Ensifer sp. PDNC004: one gene and its partners. Each later gene encodes a partner of the first gene's protein in a complex. Links are inferred from orthologs where the notes say so. Each region holds a gene or a part of one and is shown on either strand. Other genes may lie near its edges.

Region 1 (4,408 bases):
GAGACCCGGACGGAACAAGACGATCATTTTCCGTCATCCGGTACCGGCTCAGAACGCATCCGGCAGGTGCCGCGGCCAGCCCCAGGGCGTCACCGTGACGATGTCGTAACGTACGGAAAGCCTGTTGAAATCCGGCTGTTTCGCCAGCCAGAGATCGCTTGCGGCACGAATGCGCCTCTGTGCCGTCGCCGTTACGGCAAAGACGCCGTCTTCGGCCGAGCGGCGGGCCTTGACCTCGACGCAGGCGATGAGATCGCCCCGCCTTGCGATGATGTCGATCTCGCCAAGCTTGGTGCGATGGCGCATCGCGACGATGCGGTAGCCCTTGAGCAGGAGACAAAGCGCGGCGCGGTATTCGGCAAGGTATCCTCGCCTCAGCGCCTTCAGCTTCCGCCTGTCGCCGCCATCAGTCGTCATGGCGCTCCTTCAGTTGCAGCAGCCGGTCATAGAGTTCCTTGCGCGGCAGGCCCGTCTGGCGGGCGGCTTCGGTTGCCGCCTTTCCGGTGGGCATATCGGCGACGAGGCTTTGCAGCAACGCATCGACATCGGCCGCTTCCGGTTCGGGCGCGGCGTCAGGAGGGCCGATGACGAGCACGATCTCGCCCTTGACCGGCCCCGCCTGTTCATAATGAACGGCAAGTTCGCCGAGCGTGCCGCGGCGAAACTCCTCGAAGGTCTTGGTCAATTCGCGGCAGACGGACGCCCGCCGGCCCTCCCCCAAAACGTCGGCCGCCGCGGCAACCGTGGCAGCGATCCGGTGCGGAGATTCGAAGAACAGGATGGTTGCCGGCACGGCGGCGAGTTCCCTGAGGCGATCGCGCTTGGCCTTGTCCTTGGTCGGCAGGAAACCGGCAAAGAGGAAAGCGTCGTTCGGCAGGCCGGAGCCGACGAGGGCTGCCAGCGGCGCCGAGGCGCCGGGGATCGGCACGACCCGATGTCCGGCTTCGATCGCAAGCTGGCCCAGCCGGTAGCCGGGGTCGGAGACCAGCGGTGTGCCGGCATCGGAGACCAGCGCGACCGAACGCCCCTCCGCAAGTGCTGCCAGCAGGCGCGGCCCGACCTCGTCGGCATTGTGCTCGTGGTAGGCGTAGGGACGATTGACGATGCCGTAGCGGTCGAGCAGCACACGCGTGACCCGGGTGTCCTCGCAGGCAAGCACATCGGCGCCGGCCAGCGTTTCCAGCGCCCGCAACGTAATATCGCCGAGATTGCCGATCGGGGTCGCCACCAGATAGAGCGCGGCATCGAGGGGGCGGGCCGGAACGCTTACATTGTGCAGCCGGTAGCTGCGCTCCCTCTGTCCGCCTGCCGGTTCCGCTGTCTTCTGCTTTTCCACCTGTAACGTCCTGATCGTGCTGACCGATGTGTCTATCGGGCCTTTATGAGTGAGCCACCATGACAGAGCAAGGGCAAGACGGCGGGCCTACGTGCTGCATCTGGGGACAGAAGCCCTCAAACCCCTTGCTTTCCGGGCGCTCTTTCTGCCATTTTGCCGGTCCACATCTATCCGGTCGGTCGGCCGGGGCACTCGCAGTTGACGCTCAGGCGGACGTTCGCCCGCCGGGCAATGGTTGAAAGCGGCATCCCATGCGCATTACTCTCGAGCGATCCAACCTCCTGAAATCGCTGAACCACGTGCACCGCGTGGTGGAGCGGCGAAACACGATCCCGATCCTCTCGAACGTGCTCCTGCGTTCCGACGGCGCCAGCCTCGAAATGAAGGCGACCGACCTCGACCTCGAAATCACCGAGGCGACGCCGGCGCAGGTGGAACAGGCGGGCGCGACCACCGTGCCGGCACACCTGCTCTATGACATCGTGCGCAAGCTGCCCGACGGTTCGGAAGTGCTGCTTGCCACCAACGCCGAAGGCACGGCGATGACCGTCGCCTCGGGCCGCTCCAAGTTCTCGCTGCAGTGCCTGCCGCAATCCGACTTCCCGGACCTGACCGCCGGCAGTTTCTCGCATTCGTTCCGCCTCAAGGCGACCGACCTCAAGATGTTGATCGATCGCACCCAGTTCGCGATCTCGACCGAGGAAACCCGCTACTATCTCAACGGCATCTTCGTCCACACGGTCGAAAGCAAGGGTGAACTGAAGCTGCGCGCCGTCGCAACCGACGGCCACCGTCTGGCGCGCGCCGACGTCGAAGCGCCGTCCGGCTCCGAAGGCATGCCGGGCATCATCATCCCGCGCAAGACCGTCAGCGAATTGCAGAAGCTGCTCGACAACCCGGATCTCGTCGTCACCGTCGAAGTCTCCGACGCCAAGATCCGCCTGACAATGGGCTCGATCGTCATGACCTCGAAGCTGATCGACGGCACCTTCCCCGACTACCAGCGCGTCATCCCGGCCAACAACGACAAGGAACTGCGCGTCGATTGCCAGTCCTTCGCCCAGGCCGTCGACCGCGTATCGACGATCTCGTCCGAGCGTGGCCGCGCCGTCAAGCTGGCGCTGAACGAAGGCCAGATGACGCTGACGGTCAACAATCCGGATTCCGGCAGTGCTACGGAAGAACTGCCCGTCGGCTACGACCACGATCCGCTCGAAATCGGCTTCAACGCCAAGTACCTGCTCGACATTACGTCGCAACTGACCGGCACCGATGCGATCTTCATGCTGGCAGACCCGGGCTCGCCGACGCTCGTCCGTGATCTGGCCGCTGAAGATGCGCTCTATGTGCTCATGCCGATGCGCGTGTAGCCGGGCCTGACGCGGCACGAATTGCCAACCCGTCGCGCCCGCGCGTGGCGGGTTTTTTGTTGGCCGCGGCATTTGCGGGCTGTTGATAAGCGAACGCTTTCAGGCGCAGACAGACTTGTTTTTGCCGCAGATGGGGACACATTATGTTGACGCCGCCGCCACCGGCTCGAATCACCGGGTGGGGAATTTTGCGCGGACGGCCTGTGCGAGGAGAGGACAGCGGTTTTGAGGGGTTCAATGAATTTGCGCGTGAAGGTGAAGGAACGGCTCGGACGGAAGTTCGACGAGGAGATTCGCTTTTTCAAGGGATGGATGAGTAACGCCAAGGCCGTCGGCGCGATCCTGCCGACCTCCTCCGTCACCGCGCGCCGAATGGCGAGCGTCATCAACCCGGCCTCGGGCCTTCCGGTTCTTGAGCTCGGCCCCGGCACTGGCGTCATCACCAAGGCGATCCTGGAACGTGGCCTTGAGCCGTCCAATCTCGTGTCGATCGAGTATTCGACCGATTTCTACAATCAGCTCAAGACCAACTTCAACGGCGTCAACTTCATCAACGGCGATGCTTTCGATCTGGAGCATACCCTTGGCGAACTCAATGGCCAGACCTTCGACAGCGTCGTCTCCGCCGTTCCGCTTCTGAACTTCCCGATGCACCGGCGCGTCGAACTGATCGACGATCTGTTGTCGCGCATTCCGGTCGGCCGGCCGGTCGTGCAGATTTCCTACGGACCTTTGTCGCCCGTCGTTGCCATGCCGGACCGCTACAGCATCCAGCATCTCGACTTCGTCGTGCGCAACATTCCGCCGGCGCAGCTCTGGGTCTATCGCCGGGCGCACTGACGGGATGTTCGGCATCTACGTCACCCATCCGCAGGTCCAGATCGATCCTGATGTGCCCGTCCCGCAATGGGGACTTTCCACTGTTGGCCGCGAACGCGCGGTCATCACCGCCCGATTGCCCTGGGTGCGTTCGCTCGGACGGATCGTTTCGAGCGACGAAACCAAGGCGATCGAGACCGCACAACTGATGGCCGATGCGGCCGGCGTGACGGTCGAGGTCCATCACGACATGGGCGAGAACGATCGGTCGGCCACCGGCTTCCTGCCGCCGCCGGAATTCGAGAAGGCGGCCGACTGGTTCTTCGCCAATCCCACCGAGAGCTTCAAGGGCTGGGAGCGCGCGATCGACGCCCAGGCCCGCATCTCGAATGCGGTCTTTCGGATCCTCGGCGATCACGACCCGAAGATCCCGATCGCCTTCGTGGGCCATGGCGGCGTCGGCACGCTTCTGAAATGCCGGCTCACCGGCGCGCCGATCTCGCGCGCCGCCGACCAGAAGGGTGGCGGCGGCGGCAATGTCTTTGCTTTCCGCCTTGCGGATCGAGCCGTCGCATGCGACTGGACCCCGATGGAACACTGGCAGGGGATTTAGACGATGACCGAAACCGCGCGCGACAGACTGATCGTTGGCCTCGACCTTCCGACGATTGCGGATGCCGAGAAGATCGTGTCGACGCTCGGAAACGACGTCTCCTTCTACAAGATCGGCTACCAGCTGGTCTTTGCCGGCGGCCTGGAATTCGCGCGCGACCTGGCCAAGAGCGGCAAGAAGGTCTTCCTCGACATGAAGCTGCTCGACATCGACAACACTGTGGCCAAGGGCGTCGAGAACATCACCAAGATGGGCATGTCGATGCTGACC
Region 2 (3,692 bases), 140 kb from region 1 along the record:
GGATCCCGCCGAAATGCCCGCCTTCTTCGCTTCCGGCCACAGGTCATTCTGCAACCAGGTGCGGAATTGCGCCTCCACATCGGCCTTGGTGGCGGCGTGGGCGGGGAGGCTGAGAGCGAGGAACGCTGCGACGGCGGCGAGGAGGTGTGCACGGAGATTGCCTCCCTCTGCACGACCGGAAAACAGCGAACGAACCAGAGACTTCAAACGCATCGGCATCCCTTCAGATCGACGTGCGGGCACGAAGGGCAGCTGCCAGCGTGCCCTCGTCGAGATAGTCGAGCTCGCCACCGACGGGCACGCCATGGGCAAGCCGGGTGATCTTCACCTCCATGCCTTCGAGCTGGTCGGTGATGTAGTGCGCCGTGGTCTGGCCCTCGACGGTGGCGTTGACGGCGATGATCAGTTCGCGCACACCGCCATTGGCGACGCGTTGCACCAGGCCCTTGATGTTGAGGTCGTCGGGACCGACGCCGTCGAGCGGCGAGAGCGTGCCGCCGAGCACGTGATAGGCGGCGTTCATCGCGCCGGCGCGCTCCAGCGCCCAGAGGTCGGAGACGTCCTCGACAACGATGAGCACGGAGTGGTCGCGACGCTCGTCGGAACAGACGGTGCAGGGATCGATCGTATCGACATTGCCGCAGCAAGAGCAGATGCGGACCTTGCGGTGCGCTTCGCCCATCGCGTCGGCGAGCGGACCCAGCAACTGGTCCTTCTTCTTGACGAGATGGAGGGCGGCACGCCGTGCGGAGCGTGGCCCAAGCCCCGGGACTTTCGCCAGGAGCTGGATGAGTTTTTCGATTTCGGGGCCGGTGACTCGTTTTGCCATGCGGCGCTTTTAGCCCATATCGGCCCGAAACGGAATCGCCTTCGAAACGCCGTCAACGCGGCATCCGGCGGCTCTCATCGTCGGCATGCAAAGGAAGCGGTCGGCAAGACCGCCCGCTTCCTGAACTTAACGCCTGGAAGCGATCAGAACGGCAGCTTCATGCCGGGCGGGATCGGCAGGCCGGCGGTCAGCTCGCGGGTCTTTTCCGCCTGCACGGCCTCGGCCTTGTCCTTGGCGTCCTTGTGGGCGGCGACGATCAGGTCTTCGAGGATCTCGACGTCGTCTTCCTTGAACAGCGAGGGATCGATCTTCAGGCTCTTGAGGGTGCCCTTGCCGTCGAGGCGAACCATGACGAGGCCACCGCCGGAGGTGCCGTCGACTTCGAGTGCGGCGATTTCCGCCTGCATCTTCTCCATCTTGGCCTGCATTTCCTTGACCTTGCCCATCATCCCCATGATGTCGCGCATCGTCGTCTCCTGTTCTTCTGTTTCTGCTCGCAGACGGGATTATTCGATGTCGTCGCCAGGGACGATATCGCCGTCGGCGGATTCGGCTGTGGCCGGAGCCTGGCTCTCGACCTCTTCTTCAACGGCGCGAATGCGCACGTCGGTGATCTTGGCGCCCGGGAACCGGGCGAGAATGGCGGCGACATCGGGATCCTGGCGTGCGTCGTTGACGCGCTGCTCCTGCGCCCGCTGTTCCGCCTCGATCAGTGTCGGCTCGCCGGCCTCGCGGCTGTAGCTGACGATCCAGTGGATACCGGTCCATTCCTTGAGCTTGACCGCAACTTCGCCAAGCAGGGTCTTAGGCGCGTCGTCCGAGACGTTGACGTCGAGACGACCGGGCTCGATCCGCACGAGCCGCAGGAAACCGCGCACGAGCGTCTTCAGCTTGATGTCGCGGTTCTTGGCGCAGAGATCGGCGATGTCGGCGATCGAATTGACCGGCACCGACGGCTGCGGCTTGGCCGCAGGCGCCGCCATCGGGCGTTCTTCGATGCGGCCGACGGCAACCGCCTGGGGTGCTACGTCCGGCACGGCGCGCAGCATGGTCGCGCCATTGCTCGTCGGGCGTTGCACCGGCATCGGCTGCGATGCCTGGGCCGACACGGACACGGAAGCCTGGGCCTGAGCGCCGCCGCCGCTTCCACCCGAAGGTCCAGGACGAGCGCCGCCGCCTTCATTGCCGGAAAGCTCCAGCAAGCGCCGCGCAGCCTCTTCCGGCGCCGGCAGATGCGCCGCATGCGCCAGGCGGATCAGCACCATTTCGGCGGCACCCGCCGGGCGCGACGAGCTTTCGGCTTCCGGAATACCCTTGAGCAGCATCTGCCAGATGCGCGACAGCGCGGTGACCGCGACGCTTTCGGCGAAAGCAGCACCGCGGGTGCGCTCGATCTCGCTCAAGGACTGGTCGTTGACCGCCTCGGGCACGTATTTCATTCGGGTGACGAGATGGGTGAAATCGGCAAGGTCGGTCAAGACGACCGTCGGGTTGGCGCCGGCCTCATACTGAGCCGTGAATTCCTCGAGGGCCGCGGCGACATCGCCTTTGACGACGTGTTCGAACAGATCGACGATGCGGGCGCGGTCGGCAAGGCCGAGCATCGAGCGTACGGTCTCCACCTCGACGGCACCGCCGCCGTGGGCGATCGCCTGGTCGAGCAGTGACAGGCCGTCTCGGGCAGAGCCTTCGGCGGCGCGGGCGACCATGGCGAGCGCCTCCGGATCGAAGGGGACGCCTTCCTTGCCGAGGATCGTCGAAAACAGGCCGACGAGATCCGATGCGCTGATGCGGCGCAGGTCGAAGCGCTGGCAGCGCGACAGAACCGTGATCGGCACTTTGCGGATTTCGGTGGTGGCGAAGATGAACTTCACGTGCTCCGGCGGCTCTTCGAGCGTCTTCAGCAGGCCGTTGAAAGCCTGGGTCGAGAGCATGTGCACTTCGTCGATGATGTAGACTTTGTAGCGCGCCGAAACCGGGCGGTAGCGGACCTGCTCGATGATCTCGCGGATATCGTCGATGCCGGTGTGCGAAGCGGCGTCCATTTCGATGACGTCGACATGACGTCCATCCATGATCGCCTGGCAATGTTCGCCGGGAACGCGCAGGTCGATCGTCGGCCGGTCGATATCCGGCGTCTTATAGTTCAGCGCGCGAGCGAGGATGCGGGCGGTGGTGGTCTTGCCGACCCCGCGCACGCCGGTCAGCATATAGGCCTGGGCGATGCGACCGGTTTCGAACGCGTTGGTGAGCGTGCGCACCATCGGTTCCTGTCCGACCATCAGGTCGGAGAAATCCTTGGGGCGATATTTGCGCGCCAGAACACGGTAGGCGGCTGGTTTCTCAACGGATGAAATGGACGTATCGTCGCTCATCGACCCTGCCGCTGTTCGAACTCTTGTCCCGACAGGACGGAAAAGGTGGGAGGCTGGCACGATGACCCGTGCCGGAGCTCGTTGGGGCTGCTTCCTTCCGGACCTGACCCGGTTGGCGAGTGGCTCGTCCACCACCAACCTCCCGGCTTCCATATCGGCAATATCGAAAGCAAATGCAAGCCAAGCCATCAAAAAACTGATATCGATATGCAAAACAAAGCGAATCCGCCATTCTCAATAGCCAAGGAGAACCCGTTGACGACCTTCACCCTCGACGAGCGGCTCGAACGCGACGGCATTCCGATCGCCTCGATCGGGCTTTGCCAGATGCGGCTGATGAACGACCGCCGCTGGCCCTGGCTCGTGCTCATTCCGCAGCGTGAAGGCATCTCCGAGATCTTCGACCTCACCCCGCTCGACCAGACGATGCTGACCTTCGAGACGACCATGGCGGCAACAGCGCTGAAGAAGGTCACCGGCGCCGAGAA
Region 3 (3,607 bases), 1.1 Mb from region 1 along the record:
CGATGGTCTCGTCTCCTTCGTCGTCATCAAGGACAACGGCCAGCGCGAGATCGAGGTGGAGCTGAGCGAGAAGTTCCGGATTTCACCGGAGATCGCTGCAGCACTGCGCTCGGCGCCGGGCGTCATCGACGTCGAACTGGTGTAATCCGAGAGGGGTTCCGCTCGATCGCAGTGGAGCGGCGTCTGAGCAGGTTTGGAACCTCGCGACCGGCGGCCGGACGCTGGTCGGGTGTCGTTTGCCGGTCTGGAGCGGATCAGTCGCCCGGACGTGTCCGGGTGATGGTGATGAAATCGGTGCCCTGACCGGTCTCCAGTCCGCTTTCCATATCGGCGATCGACAGCGATGAGCCTTCGGCGAGCAACGCTTCCACGCGCTTGCGCACATCGTCGGAAATCGTCATGCGCGCGAGCGTGCGCTGGATTCCATTATAGGCGAAGGGATCGGCCTCCATGGAGATGCCGAGGCGCTTCCTCGTCGAGGCGGGCAGGTGGTTCTCAAGCGAGACGCCGAACCATTTGCCTTCGGCACCTTGCTCCTCATTGTGGCGGAACTGGAGGAAATGGGTTCCGAGTGCCTCTTCCGGCTTGTCGATCGTAAGCCCGGCCTCAAAGAGCGGCTTGAAGCCTTGCCGCACGAGGATCTTGCCGTTCTGCGGCGGCGTACGGCCGGCCTTGCGCAGAAGCCTGTCGGTCAGTTCAGGCGTCAGCTTGCCGTCGCCGTCGAGGCCCTCGCTTGCCTGGAAGGCGCGCAGGGCCGCAATCGTCGCTGGCCCGGCATGACCGTCGATCGCACCGGGTGCGTAGCCGAGGAAATCGAGGGACGACTGAACCTCGCGCATGGTGTCGCGTGCGTCGCTGCGGGTGATCAGGATCCGGATTGGCTCCTCGGTGGATCGCGCCGAATGGGCGCCGCCGGGTGGCTCCCGCATTGCCACTTCCACCGGCGTGTCGCCGGCCTGGCTGATCGCGGGTCTCAGTGGCACGTCGGAAAGTGGTGGCTGGAGGTCGATCGGAGCCGGTCGGAAGAGCAGGGCGCTCTTAACCTCCAGGGGCGTTATCTGCCGGTCGGAGATCAGCACGTGCACGCCGCGCTCGGTCATCTTGAAGAGCGAGGCGGCAAATTGGCTCGGCAACCGCACGCAGCCATGAGAGGCCGGATAGTCCGGCACGTGATTGGAGCCGTGCAGCGCAATGCCCGACCAGGTGAGCCGCTGCATGAAGGGCATCGGCGCGTTCGAATAGATGTTCGACTTGTGATGGCGCCGCTTTTCGAGGATCGAAAAGATGCCCGATGGCGTGGTGTGACCCGCCTTGCCGGTCGAGACCGGCGACGTCGCAATGACAGCGTCCCCGTCATAGACGACGAGCGATTGCTGGTCCTTCGAGACGATGATCTGCAGCGGCCCGCGACTGCCTGCAAAACCGGTGGCCGGCGACAAGAGCAGTGCGACGACGCTGGCGGTGAGAGCGAAACGCGATACCATACACTCAACCCAACACGTGACTTGGCGGACAAGCCTAGTCGCCAATCTTTAAGGAATTCATCCTGATGTGTGTGGGGTCGATCAAGGTTGCGTGATCGCTCTGCGAGGTGTGTCTGCTGCGGCAAGCGCGCCTGCGGTCTTATGGATCGCGTTTTCTGGTGCCGAACGTGTAGCCGGTTTCGACGCTCGCCTTGCCGAACTTGTCGCGCAGCCTGTTCATCGCGTCCTCGGCCGCAGCGCGTCTGGTGGCCGCGGGATCGACAAGATCCGGCGGATCGGCGAGGTCCGGGGCGGAGAGATCGCTGACGCCGATGCCGATCAGCCGATACTTCGTTCCGTCCGCCTCTTTTTCGAGAAGCTGCAGGCCGATGCGGAAGATGCGGTCGGCAAGGCGGGTAGGGCTGTCCAGGCGCCGGTTGCGGGTGCGGATCTTGAAGTCGGCGGTTTTGAGCTTGAGAACGACCGTCTGGCCGGCGAGCTCGGACTTTCGCAGCCGGTGAGCCACCTGCTCGCTGAGGCGCCGCAGATGCGTGACAAGGTCGTCATAGCGCGCGATATCGTCGTTGAACGTCGTCTCTGCGGATACGCTCTTGGCTTCGCCGTCGATTTCGACCGCTCTCTCGTCGAGCCCGCGCGACAGGCGGAAGAGCCGCTGCCCCATAGTGCCGTAGCGGCGCATGAGGTCGCCTTCCTCCATGGTCTGCAATTGCCCGATCGTGCGCACGCCGTCACGCTCCAGCGTCGCGGCAAAGGCCTTGCCGACGCCCCAGATCAGGGTCACCGGCTTTTCCCGCAGGAAGTCCAGCGCTTCGGCCTGGCCGATGACGGAAAAGCCGCGCGGCTTTTGCAGGTCGGACGCCACCTTGGCGAGGAACTTGCAATAGGAGAGGCCGACCGAGACGGTGATGCCGATCTCCAACTCGATCCGGCGGGCAAGACGCGCAAGCGTGCGCGCCGGCGGATCGTGATGCAGCCGCTCCGTGCCGCTGAGTTCGAGGAAGGCCTCGTCGATCGACAGCGGCTGCACCAGCGGTGTCAGTTCCTGCATCAGCGTGCGCACCTCGCGGCCGACACGCGCGTATTTCTCCATATTGGGCTTGATGACGATCGCCTGCGGGCAGGCTTCCAGCGCCTTGAACATCGGCATCGCCGAGCGCACGCCGTGAATGCGGGCGACGTAGCAGGCGGTGGATACCACGCCGCGCTTGCCGCCACCGATGATCACCGGCTTGTCGGCGAGCTCCGGGTTGTCGCGCTTCTCGATCGAGGCATAGAAGGCGTCACAATCGATGTGCGCCAGCGTCAGGTCATAGAGCTCAGCATGCCGCAGAATGCGCGGGCTGCCGCAGGCTAGGCAGCGCCGCACCGACGCCGCCTGTTCCTTGAGGCAGTCGCGGCAGAAGCCTGGAAAGTGAGCAGCGCTGTCGGGCATATCGGGAACAAATATTGAACATTGCGACCTTAGGCTCTACTCTAGCGAGTCTCAAGGAGGCGCGATTGGAAATCACAATGCAATTGTCGCCGTTGAAAAGGATCGCCAGGCGCGTCTCGCGCAGCGCCGGCGGGGCTGAGTTTGCGCCGACGGGCAGCCGGTCCGGGCTAGCCGCGGAAATGCGCGCGAATGGCCGCGGCTGCCTCCGGCCAATCGGCGACGGCACGAATGTCTGCGTCGATCTTCGGCGCGAGCGCCTTGAAATCCGAGTCGGCCATGAGGTTGATCGGCAGGCAGGACGGCGCGTGATCCTTCACCGATCGCAAATTGCGAAGCATGTCGTCGATGAAGACCAGCGGGACGGTTCGGCCGCCGTGAAGTTTTTGGACGATCGGGCCCTTGGGCTCTTCGGACGCAAGCAGCGGATAGGGAAGGCCAAGCTGATCGAGAAGCGCGCGGCGGACCGTGGCGTGCTGCGGCGGCATCGCGGTCAGAAAGACGATGTCGGCTTCCTCCGACAATGCGGACAGGGTCTCCACGGCTCTGGCGGCGGGCGTCTGCCAACGATCCTGCGAGCCGTAGAAGGCGTCGAGCAGGATTTTGACCTCCGGCTCCGCCACCGGCTGCTCGTCGGCATGCGTGATGATGTTGCCGGTCAGGCGGAACGACCGGGGCAGCAGCACATGGCCGC

What was found. The genes of interacting proteins can lie anywhere in the genome.
Region 2: the proteins of dnaN (region 1) and JVX98_RS21555 are in contact, whole or in part, in a cryo-EM structure (PDB 8GIZ), measured with the Escherichia coli proteins. The link is inferred for Ensifer sp. PDNC004 from one-to-one orthologs.
Region 3: the proteins of dnaN (region 1) and JVX98_RS15435 are in contact, whole or in part, in a solved structure (PDB 1OK7), measured with the Escherichia coli proteins. The link is inferred for Ensifer sp. PDNC004 from one-to-one orthologs.

Annotation. Positions count from the first base shown.
Region 1 is NZ_CP070353.1:2,587,848-2,592,255, forward strand. The notes cover bases 780-3,646. They hold dnaN (DNA polymerase III subunit beta), read left to right. Parts: upstream 780-1,587; coding sequence 1,588-2,706; downstream 2,707-3,646. Other genes in these bases: rsmI (16S rRNA (cytidine(1402)-2'-O)-methyltransferase), read right to left, coding at 780-1,336; pmtA (phospholipid N-methyltransferase PmtA), read left to right, coding at 2,944-3,546; JVX98_RS20815 (histidine phosphatase family protein), read left to right, coding at 3,551-3,646. In the rest of the region: JVX98_RS20795 (YraN family protein), read right to left, coding at 49-417; more of rsmI, read right to left, coding at 407-779; more of JVX98_RS20815, read left to right, coding at 3,647-4,138; pyrF (orotidine-5'-phosphate decarboxylase), read left to right, coding at 4,142-4,408. UniProt on the Escherichia coli protein: Confers DNA tethering and processivity to DNA polymerases and other proteins. Acts as a clamp, forming a ring around DNA (a reaction catalyzed by the clamp-loading complex) which diffuses in an ATP-independent manner freely and bidirectionally along dsDNA.
Region 2 is NZ_CP070353.1:2,723,974-2,727,665, forward strand. The notes cover bases 771-3,692. They hold JVX98_RS21555 (DNA polymerase III subunit gamma/tau), read right to left. Parts: upstream 3,205-3,692; coding sequence 1,336-3,204; downstream 771-1,335. Other genes in these bases: recR (recombination mediator RecR), read right to left, coding at 771-829; JVX98_RS21550 (YbaB/EbfC family nucleoid-associated protein), read right to left, coding at 973-1,296; JVX98_RS21565 (HIT family protein), read left to right, coding at 3,412-3,692. In the rest of the region: JVX98_RS21540 (lytic murein transglycosylase), read right to left, coding at 1-213; more of recR, read right to left, coding at 224-770. UniProt on the Escherichia coli protein: Part of the beta sliding clamp loading complex, which hydrolyzes ATP to load the beta clamp onto primed DNA to form the DNA replication pre-initiation complex.
Region 3 is NZ_CP070353.1:1,469,152-1,472,758, reverse strand. What follows is about bases 771-3,607. They hold JVX98_RS15435 (DNA polymerase IV), read right to left. Parts: upstream 2,917-3,607; coding sequence 1,624-2,916; downstream 771-1,623. Other genes in these bases: JVX98_RS15430 (hypothetical protein), read right to left, coding at 3,084-3,607; JVX98_RS15440 (L,D-transpeptidase family protein), read right to left, coding at 771-1,484. Outside these bases: dnaE (DNA polymerase III subunit alpha), read left to right, coding at 1-145; more of JVX98_RS15440, read right to left, coding at 255-770. UniProt on the Escherichia coli protein: Poorly processive, error-prone DNA polymerase involved in translesion repair and untargeted mutagenesis. Copies undamaged DNA at stalled replication forks, which arise in vivo from mismatched or misaligned primer ends.